2 regions of the Chryseobacterium sp. T20 genome follow, and region 2 is predicted to be linked to the other one. Evidence: riboswitches for the same ligand, from Rfam matches in the RefSeq annotation. Region 2 holds a riboswitch; the other holds the start of a gene.

Region 1 (5,720 bases), on a different contig from region 2:
TCAAGGCATTGTAGAAATAAGCGCTTCCAAGATTAAGTTGAGGGAATTTTGCAACATCTGCCGCTGTAGCATTGAATGTTCTTGAAATAAATCTGTCATCCCACTGCGTTCTGTAAGCATTGATGTTCACATCTATATAACGCGATTTGAAACCATATCCTAACTCCACAGAGAAAATTCTTTCATTCTTAGCATCATTATAGATATTCTGGTTGGACGGGAATAATGCATTGAATAAAGGCTGTCTTGAGATAACCCCTGTATTGAAAAATACATTGTGGTGATCGTCAATATTATAGTTGGCACCTCCTTTTACAATATATCCTGTTTTGTGGTACCATTTTGTCTCCTGGTTTCCTGGCGTATACAGCATATAATCCACTCTCTTATAATATTGCTCAGAAACAGATCCCTGAACAGATGCACTTAGCTTCTCAGAACTGTACTCAACCATTCCATAAATACCTGCCCATTTTACCAGCCCTTCATTATGGATCGATACTTTCTGAGCATCTTTAAGCTTCGTAAGAGGTTCCGGTTTTACCGTTTGATTGATATAATATCCTTTTGGAGCATTTGCTGTACCAGGAACAAATAAAGCATCTGATCCCAACATATCCGTTACAATGTCATACAAAGCTCCTTTGTAAGTCTTAAGATCAATCCCTCCGTTAAAAGTCCAGTTATTTTTCTTATAATTAAGGTCAGCAATCACACCATACCAGTCATGAGCATTGATACTCTGCTTTCTCACGATACCAGTTGTTCCGTTCAGAGTAGATACATATTGCCCGTTATAATCACCAGGAGAACCTGCAGGAGCAGTAAAGGTTGATTTCTGGAAGCTATTTCCATTATAATCCGTTACCATACCGCCTCTGTTATAACGATAAATCATATCCCAGTTGATTGTACCGTCACCACCTGCACCATAATTCATGAAGTTCATAGTTTGTCCGGCTGCGTTTTTGATAGAACCGTTAAGTCCGGTACCACCGCCACCGCGTCCCCATGAACCATAAAGAACTGTGGATAATTTCAGATTGTCATTCATTGTCCAGTCCCAGTTCAATGATGCGATAGGCTTATGATAGAAGTTAGGAGCCAGGTTGAACTGAGAACCATTCAACATTCCTGTTTGTGGATTGTATCTTCTTCCATAAGTTTCAAACTGTTGCAATGTTGCTACGTTCGCTCCTGTTGCAGAAGATCTTCTCGTATCGTGTACCTGTGGTGCTCCGGTAGCGATAAAATTGAACGCATGCTTTTCATTAGGCTTAAATCCTGTAGAGAAAAACCACGAGTAACCTTCACCTTTTGTTCCATTGATGTATCCGTCACCTTGCCAACGGGAAAGCAATACGGTTGTTCCCCATTTGTTTTTTAATCCTGAAGAGTACATAGCAGATATTCTGGAGTAGTTGTCATTTCCAACTTCTCCTTTCACCATTGCTTTTTGTTCAGAATCGGTAGCTTTGGTTACAATATTGATCGTTCCTCCTACAGATGGAACTACAAATTTAGAAGCTCCCAAACCTCTTTGGATCTGAATATTGCTGGCAATGTCAGCCAACCCAGTCCAGTTAGACCAGTACACAGTTCCTCCCTGCATATCATTCACCGGCTGTCCGTTGATGATCACTGCAATGTTGGCCCCGTCAAAACCTCTCATGTTGATTCTGCTGTCTCCGAAACCACCACCTACTTTGGTAACATAAACGGATGGAGTAGACTTCATAATTTCAGGGAATTCTCTGTTTCCCAGTTTTTCCTGAATTTCTGCAGCTTTAATGTTGGAAACTGCAACAGGTGTTTTTCTCTCTTTGGCTGTTTGGGAAAGGTTTCTACCTACCAACATAACCTCATCAATAGATTTAGATTTCTCTAAAGAATCCTTCGTACTCTGCCCATAATAAATGGCGGCCGTAGGTAATACAAGCGCTATAATTAGTCGCTTTTTAAAAGTAATGCTCATGAAATAAACTAGCGTGTTTGATTTTAAGGCTGCAAAGATGAATAATTATTTTTGAATTAAGTATTAAATCTTCCCGAAGTGACATCCTATTGTGTGCATATAATACATTATTACTCGTTTTTTTGAATGTATTAATTATTTCAGATATTTAATTTACAATTTGTTATAAAAGTGAATTATATAAAAAAGAAGGTTGTTTTTAACGAATAAAAATAATGATATAGCTTTTGTAAAAATCTACCATTATGTATTTTGTTCTAATGATCTTTATTGTTTGATTTATTTTGTATCATTATTGATATATTTGTAGATATTATTTGTATCAAATTCGTTTCCTCAGAGAACATAAGGTTTTCTGTTATTTTAAAAACTAAAAATATGACCCAGCTCAGCTTGTTCGATTCAGAAGATTTATATGAATTTCCAAAAGACCTATTGGAATACAGAGAACATTTCCTGAGTCAGGAGGAAGCGGATAATCTTAAATATCATCTGCTTGAAACATCTCCCTGGAAACAACGTACTCAGAAAATGTATGACAAAACGGTTCTGACACCACGCCTAACAGCCTGGTATGGTGATCCGAAAACGGATTATCCATTAGGAAATGGTGAAGTGGATAACAACCTCTGGACTCCCGAATTATTTTCTTTAAAGCAAAGGATCGAAGAAACATTCGGCTATCAGTTCAATTCTGTATTGCTTAACCTTTACAGGGATCATAACGATTCTGTTGCCTGGCATCGGGATAAGGAAAGCAGATATGGAAAACGTCCTGTGATTGCATCTTTAAGTTTAGGACAGACCAGAAACTTTGATTTCAGGAAAAAGGATCATCATCAGAGTAAATACAGCCTACCACTTCCTAATGGCTCATTATTGATTATGAAAGGTGATCTTCAGGAAAACTGGGAGCATAGAATTGCTAAGTCTGTATCCTCCATGAAGGAACGTATTAATCTTACATTCCGGTTAGTTCAGGAAGCATAGGATATTTTTTTTAAAGGATAAATAGAAGTATTATATTTCCAAAATTAAAAGCCTGAAGTCCTTTCTTTTTCCACAAAAAAGCTGCACCTTTGTCCCAACAATGGGGTGCTACAGAACAGTGGCTGAGATGATACCCAGGAATGTACTTCCACACCTGATCCGGATAATGCCGGCGTAGGGATTGCTTACTGATCATCTCATCATTTGATTTCCAATAATTAATATGATGCAGGACATTTTAAAACAAATTACCTTACCGGAATGGTTCGGAGTCTTATTTTCAGTCATTCAGGTTTTACTGGCTCGTAAAAACAACGTCAACAACTATCTTTTCGGAATTGCAGGGATTCTTCTTACGTTGTATGTGATGCTTACTTCCAAGCTGTACGCTGAATTTACCTTAAATCTTTATTATCTGGTCATGAGTATCTATGGATGGCTGTATTGGAAATTCGGGAAGCAAAAATCAGAAATGGAAATTTCCGTTACCAGCACCACAGAAAAGTGGATTACCGGAGGAATTGTTTTGGGAACTTTTATCTTATTCTGGTCTTTTCTGACCCATTTTACTGATTCGGATGTTCCGGTCTGGGATTCTCTGGTGAGTGCTTTTGCCTGGGCGGGAATGTGGCTGATGGCAAGACGGAAAATTGAAAACTGGGTGATATTGAACGTAAGTAATATTATTTCTATCCCTTTAATGATCCATAAAGAATTGTATCTCTATGCTGTTTTGACATCATTCTTATTTTTAGTAGCCATCTCCGGATATATAGAGTGGCAGAAAATCATTAAATCCAAAGCTAATGCTGAGCACTAAAGAGATCAGACAGGAACTTCATGGAGATTCTGGAATTTCTGATGAGGTAATACAATATATTCACGAAGAAGGATTACTGAAGATCTGGGTTCCCAAAAAATATGGAGGACTCGGCTATCGTTTTGAAGAAGGACTTAAAGCTTTATTTGGTTGGGCAGAAACCGATGGAAGCTTTGGCTGGATGCTGACACTTTGTGCCGGAGCCAATTACTTCTCCAGAAATATCAAACCTGAAGTTGCTCAATTACTGTTCACCCATTCTGAAACCTGTTTTGGCGGCAGCGGAATGATTGGCGGTACAGCAGAAAAACAAGATGACAGTACTTATCTGATCAATGGTTCATGGAATTTTGCAACCGGAGCACCTCATCTGACCCATTTCACATTGAATGCCAAGATTACGGAAAACGGGAAACCTATAATGGATAAAGACGGTAATGAGATCATTCACTCATTCATTATTCCGAAAGAAAGGGCTCAAATTATTCCTAACTGGAAATCTATGGGAATGAAAGCCAGCGGCACCTATTCATTCACTGTTGAAAATGTTCTCGTTAGTGAAGAGTACAGCTTTGTGTATGATACCTTTTTCACCAAGGATATTCTGGACACTATTCCGTTTCGGGTTTTTGCAGATCTGACGCTTTTGGTCAATTATTTAGGAATGGCTTCTCATTTTATTGAAGAGGCAGAATTGATTCGTCCTGAGATCCATTTCAAAAGTTTCACAGAGTCTGTTGAAAAACATTTGGAAAAAGTACTAAACATTGCCAGAGAAGTAGAAAATATACTGGGTGATCATAAAGAGATTTCAGGTGATCAACAACACGAGATTCATCAATATGGAGTAGAGCTGGTTCAAAGATTGTCCCATCAGATTCTTACTATTTATACACAACTGGGAATCCGGGCAACGGATACCAATTCTGCAGTGTATCAGGTATTCTGTGACTATTTTACAGCGGCTATGCATTCCAATTTCAGACCTTTCGCTGATGATTTGGACTTTTCTTTCTGAGCAGAAAATTTTTCTGTGAAAATCCGGTGCTGACTTATCGCTAAGGATTTAAACTTAATATATATTTAATATGATTGCCATAGCTTTTGGATACTTTTGTACCACCAGTTTTGAGTTCAAAGACGTATTAAAGAATGGATCATTTTAAAGAAATATATTCCGGTTACAAGCACAGGGTGTATTTTTTTGTGGCCAAATACCTTTCGGAAGAGGAGGATATTGAAGAAATTGTTCAGGATATTTTTATGCATGTCTGGAAATATCTATCCAAAACCCATTCTCCCTCAGAAATTGAAGCACTCATCTTTAAATCTGCCAAACAGGAAATCTCCAATTTCTACCGTAAAAGAAAAATGATTTTCGTTCCTCTTGAAAATTCCCAGGAAAGTCAGGATGAAGAAAGCTCAGAACTCGAAAAACAGATCCAACAGGAAGATCAGCTTAAAAAGATAGAAAGCCTTCTGGAGCAGGTTCCGGAAAAGAGCCGTGAATTTTTCATCAAAAATAAAATCCAGAATCTCAGTCTTTTTACCATTGCTCAGGAAAATGATATTTCTAAAACAGCCGTGGAAAAACATGTCAATAAAGTGTTGAAGTTTCTGAGAGCGAATTTGAATTTTTTCTTTTAACGATTCAGTTTATATTGATATTAAGTCCCTACTCCAAATTATTTTATGATTGAATAACTTTATAATATTTCTATTGGTCTTTTATAATATTAGAGAATAGGTTACATGTTATTTGAATTAATTAGATTTCTAAAACTATATTTTTCCGGATTATATAAAAACGTTTTTGTTTCAATTTTTTCAATATTATTTTCTTCAAAATATTGTTCTAAAGTTGCATTTGCCTTTTCATAACTACATCTAAAAATTTCTGTTGATTCTGTATCACCATATTTATCACCGTCAATT
Region 2 (5,720 bases):
CTTTATCAAGATCTCATTAACGAGAGAAGAAATTGCCAATATTATCGGTACTGCTACAGAAAGTGCCATTCGTCTGATCTCGGAATTCAAACAGGATAGCCTGATTGAAGTAGACGGAAGAAATATCAAGATTTTAAATCACGACAAACTCATGAAACTCGGTCACGTAGTTTTATAAATCATACAAAAACTTAAGTCGGCTCAAGGCCGACTTTTTAACTTTTAAAAATAGATAAATTATGTCTGTTCACTCTGAAATTAAAAAAGTTACAACTGAAACCTTGCGTAAAATGAAATTCGACAAGGAGAAAATAACAATGCTTACAGCCTATGATTTTACCACAGCAAAAATGGTAGACGCAGGGGGAGTAGATGCTATTTTGATTGGAGACTCTGCAGCGAATGTAATGGCTGGTTTTGAAACTACATTACCTATTACGCTGGATCAAATGATCTATCATGCTCAAAGTGTGGTAAGAGGAACCGACAGAGCTTTGGTGGTAGCAGATTTACCTTTCGGAACTTATCAGAGTAATCCTGAAAAAGCATTGGAGTCTGCGGTAAGAATGATGAAGGAAGGTGGGGCACATGCTGTGAAAATTGAAGGCGGAAAAGAAATTTCCAAGTCTATCAAAAAGATCATCAATGCCGGAATTCCGGTAATGGGACATTTGGGTTTAACACCACAGTCTATCTATAAATTCGGAACATATAAAGTAAGAGCTAAAGAAGAAGCAGAAGCTGAAAAACTAATTGCTGATGCACAACTTCTGGAAGAACTAGGATGTTTCTCCATCGTATTGGAAAAAATTCCTGCGGATTTAGCGAAGAAAGTTACCGAGAGTATTTCTATTCCTACCATCGGAATCGGTGCCGGAGCACATTGTGACGGACAGGTTTTGGTGTATCATGATATGGTAGGAATGAACAAAGGTTTCAGCCCGAAATTCCTAAGAAGGTACCTTGACCTTTACACAGAAATTACAGGAGCTGTTGCTCAATATGTAAAAGATGTAAAAGATGTTGAGTTTCCCAACGAAAACGAAAGCTATTAATCTATGCAGAATCAACAATCTATTCAGGGAATATTATCTATCGCAGCATTGATTTGTCTTGCTGTGGGATGGTTTAATCTGTTCTCTCCGGAAATTAATCATTTACTTTCTAGAAAAGTATTTTATGTGCTGATAGGAGCGAGCTTCTTTATTCAGGCACCATTGCTTACGAATAAAAACTTTGTGTATGCAATGTATGCTGCTGCAGCGATCTGTGTATTCGGAGCATTTATTCCGGAAGGGTCAAAACTTTCAGCTGTTAAAACGGTGGGCCTTCTGGCAGGGATTATCCTGTCTTTATCCAATAGAAGAAGATAGACGGAAGAAGTATGAAGGAGCAGATTATATATGAAGACAACCATCTTCTGGTGATTAATAAAAAGGTGGGTCAGCTTGTACAAGGTGACAAAACCGGAGATGAATCACTATTAGAATCCATCAAGAATTTTATAAAAATAAGAGATGCTAAGCCGGGCAATGTTTTTCTCGGCTTGGTTCATCGTATAGACCGTCCTACATCAGGGCTGGTGATCTATGCAAAGACTTCCAAAGCGCTTTCCCGTTTGACGCAAATGGTGAAAAACCGTGAAGTAAAAAAAACATATTGGGCAGTTGTTGAAAAAGAAATGATCCCGCAAAGTCAGAGATTGGTCCATTATTTAAAGAAAAACGAGAAAAATAATAAAGCCATTGTTTTTCCAAAAGCTACAGAAGGAGCAAAAGAAGCGATTTTGACTTATAACGTGATCAAGACTCTGGATAATTATCTTCTTCTTGAGATTGATCTTGAAACCGGAAGACATCACCAGATCAGAGCACAACTATCTAAAACGGGAGTTCCCATTAAAGGAGATCTGAAATATGGAGCACCACGTTCCAATCCTGATGGCGGAATCAATCTTCATGCAAGGAAACTGGAATTTATTCATCCGGTTACCAAAGAAAAAATTGAAATCATAGCTCCTGTTCCGCAGAATGATGCGATCTGGAGGGCTTGTGAAGAATAAAACTAAAAACTAAATACTATGAAACTTAAATTAATTTTTGTGATGACCATGTTATTGGTTATTGCGTCTTGCTCTAGAGATCATGAAATTGAAACTCCCCAGGAGATTATAAATGATAAACCTAATGAAATTTCATTTATTTTTCCTACATTGACACCCTCTGGAAGTGACTATAATTATAATTTTGAATATGATCCATTGGGAAGAATAAGTAAAAGAATTGGGATTTACATTGAGTGGGATATGCAGTGGCCTGAACATCTTTCAAAGTATGGATATACCAAAATAACGTACACAGGTAATACTGCTGTCATGAAAAATTACAATGCCAGTAAACCAGATGAAAGAAAATTTGAGTTTGATAATCAAGGAAGAGCGATTAAATTAATAATTCCTTCTCCTACTAATGAAGCAGCAAAAGAAAAGCGCATTACATATAGTTATAATAATTCCGGAAAACTTGCGGAAGCTTTGACGGAATTTCCTAATGCACTTTATGACCCAACCAATCCTAATGATTATGTTTTAGCATATGTAGAAAAGTTTATCTATAATAATAAAGGTAATTTAGAGAAAGCGATTACTACAGAAAAGCATAATAATATAGAGGTATACATTACAAAAGAAATTGAATTTGAATTTTTTGATCTTGTCTCTAATCCTTTTCGTAAACTAGGTATTTTTGAAGACTATTTTTACTTTTCACTTTCCACAAATAATTATAATAAAATGACGACCAAGTTTTATAAGTTGGGAAAGCTTGATAAAACAGAGCCCAGAGTATGGGCCCATTCTTATAATTCAGATGGAACTCTAAAGCTTTTTAAATAAGAATTTAGGATTAGATATCAATAATACCCGTTTCTGAAATTGAAGCGGGTTTTTTGTTTAAAATCATTTCAGATTTTGCCCATTCTGAAAAAATGTCTAACTTCGTCCCAAACTTTAGGGGTGTCTGTTACCAACAGACTGAGACTTTACCCTTTGAACCTGATCTGGATCATACCAGCGTAGGGAAAAGTAGATGACTTTTGCTGTACATTCTATTGTACAATAATGGCCATTCCTAAAGTATATATAAAATATTAGGAATGGAACTTATAATCAACCACACCCGAAAAACATTTGATGTACTTCCTGAAAATCTGGAAGAATTACTGGCTATTGAGCTGCCTGGAAAAAAGAAAGGTATTGCTGTAGCCCTCAACAATCGCATTATTCCCCTGTCAATCTGGGCGGAAACCATCCTTAACAACAACGATTCTATTTTAATCATTACTGCCACTCAAGGCGGTTAATTCTCATATTTAATACCAATACTTATGGCTCACTCCATTACATGTTCGCCATTTCCGAACTCAAAGAAAATCTATGTTGAAGGAACATTACACCCTATCAATGTAGCAATGCGTGAAATACAGCTTAGCCCGACCAAATTAACCAATGGCGGCTTTGAACATAATGCTCCGGTAACGATTTATGACACTTCTGGTCCTTATACCGATGAAAATGCGGTTATTGACATTCAGAAAGGGCTTCCAAGAATCAGAGAACAATGGATTCTGGATAGAAATGATGTGAATATCCTGGACGGAATTACTTCTGAATACGGAAAAGCCCGTTTAGCAGATCCACGTCTTGATGAACTGAGATTCTCTTATGATCATAAACCTAAAGTAGCACAGGAAGGAAAAGAAGTTACCCAGCTTTACTATGCGAAGCAGGGAATCATTACTCCGGAAATGGAATATGTGGCGATCCGGGAAAACCAAAGAATAGAACAGCTTGATTCTGTATCTAAAGAAATGGCTTTTCAACATCCCGGACACAGTTTTGGTGCCAATACTCCAAAAAGTAAGATCACTCCGGAATTTGTAAGAGACGAAATTGCTGCCGGAAGAGCCATCATTCCCAATAACATCAACCACCCGGAAAGTGAACCGATGATCATCGGAAGAAATTTCTTAGTGAAAATCAATGCTAATATCGGAAATAGTGCCGTTTCATCCAGTATTGAAGAAGAAGTAGAAAAAGCGGTATGGGCTTGCCGATGGGGAGGCGATACCATTATGGATCTTTCCACCGGGAAAAATATTCACGAAACAAGAGAATGGATCATCAGAAACAGTCCGGTTCCGATTGGTACCGTTCCTATTTATCAGGCATTGGAAAAAGTAAAAGGAGTTCCTGAAGATCTGACATGGGAAATTTTCAGAGATACACTGATTGAACAGGCAGAACAGGGAGTTTCCTATTTCACCATTCATGCAGGAGTTTTGCTGAGATACATTCATTTAACAGCGAAAAGAGTTACCGGAATTGTTTCCAGAGGAGGATCTATCATGGCAAAATGGTGTTTATTCCATCATAAAGAAAGCTTTCTGTACACTCATTTTGAGGAGATCTGTGAGATCATGAAGAAATATGACGTAGCTTTCTCTCTGGGAGACGGTCTTCGTCCGGGATCTATTGCAGATGCCAATGATGCCGCTCAGTTTGCAGAACTGGAAACTTTAGGTGAACTGACAAAAATTGCATGGAAACATAATGTACAGGTAATGATTGAAGGACCTGGACACGTTCCGATGCATATGATCAAAGAAAACATGGAAAAGCAACTGGAAGAATGCCATGAAGCTCCGTTCTATACTTTAGGTCCTTTAACAACGGATATTGCACCAGGTTATGATCACATTACTTCCGGAATCGGGGCTGCCATGATCGGATGGTTTGGATGTGCAATGCTTTGCTATGTAACGCCGAAGGAACATTTAGGTCTTCCGAATAAAGATGATGTAAAAGTTGGGGTAATTACTTATAAGCTGGCAGCTCACGCAGCAGATTTGGCAAAAGGTCATCCGGGAGCGCAATACAGAGACAATGCATTAAGTAAAGCAAGATTTGAATTCCGATGGGAAGATCAGTTCAATCTTTCATTAGATCCTGAAACGGCGAGAGCTTATCACGATGAAACACTTCCTGCAGAAGGAGCAAAAATTGCCCATTTCTGTTCCATGTGCGGACCGAAATTCTGTTCCATGAAAATTACACAGGAAATTCGTGAATCTGCAGAACAGGGAATGCTGGATAAATCACAGGAATTCATAGAAAAAGGAAAAGAAATCTATATATGATCCTCGTTATCACTCCTGAATTGATTGTCCCGAACGAAACAGATCTTATTAATCAAATGTTTCAGGAAGGTCTTGATCTGCTTCACATCCGTAAACCGTGGCTCAGCCATAATGAAATGAGGGAATTCATCACGCAGATTGATGAAGTTTTCTATCCACAACTGGTGCTGCATACGCATTACGATCTTGGGAAGGAATTTACTATTTCAAGGTTTCATTTCAGGGAGATTGATCGGCAGGAAGAAATGTATAAGTCTTTTGTGAAAGACAATACCATTTCAACTTCGGTACATGATATTAAAACATACAATACTTTGGAAAAAGAATGGGAATATGCTTTCATAAGCCCGTTCTTTCCAAGTATCTCCAAAAAAGGATATGGACTGGATTCTACCATAAAGGAAGAAATAAAACATCGGAATAATCCGGATGTCAAATTGATTGGCCTTGGAGGAATTAATCAGGATAATATTCGTGAAGTTTTCGAATCAGAATCAGATGGAGCAGCCTTATTAGGAGCTATC

The links. Region 2 has a riboswitch for thiamine pyrophosphate ahead of thiS (sulfur carrier protein ThiS). Riboswitches for the same ligand answer to the same signal wherever they lie in the genome.
Region 1: another riboswitch for thiamine pyrophosphate. It lies ahead of pnuC (nicotinamide riboside transporter PnuC); the one in region 2 lies ahead of thiS (sulfur carrier protein ThiS).

The regions. Positions count from the first base shown of each region.
Region 1 covers NZ_JBLFDU010000001.1:169,031-174,750, reverse strand. The annotation lists gene ACMA47_RS00810 (TonB-dependent receptor) at 1-1,975, opposite strand, end outside; gene ACMA47_RS00805 (alpha-ketoglutarate-dependent dioxygenase AlkB family protein) at 2,354-2,965, shown strand; TPP riboswitch at 3,057-3,163, shown strand; gene pnuC (nicotinamide riboside transporter PnuC) at 3,189-3,785, shown strand; gene ACMA47_RS00795 (hypothetical protein) at 3,772-4,803, shown strand; gene ACMA47_RS00790 (RNA polymerase sigma factor) at 4,938-5,432, shown strand; gene ACMA47_RS00785 (GIY-YIG nuclease family protein) at 5,534-5,720, opposite strand, start outside.
Region 2 covers NZ_JBLFDU010000006.1:146,176-151,895, forward strand. The annotation lists gene ACMA47_RS15275 (Crp/Fnr family transcriptional regulator) at 1-178, shown strand, start outside; gene panB (3-methyl-2-oxobutanoate hydroxymethyltransferase) at 240-1,055, shown strand; gene ACMA47_RS15285 (hypothetical protein) at 1,059-1,373, shown strand; gene ACMA47_RS15290 (RluA family pseudouridine synthase) at 1,385-2,062, shown strand; gene ACMA47_RS15295 (hypothetical protein) at 2,081-2,893, shown strand; TPP riboswitch at 3,000-3,096, shown strand; gene thiS (sulfur carrier protein ThiS) at 3,154-3,360, shown strand; gene thiC (phosphomethylpyrimidine synthase ThiC) at 3,385-5,196, shown strand; gene ACMA47_RS15310 (thiamine phosphate synthase) at 5,193-5,720, shown strand, end outside.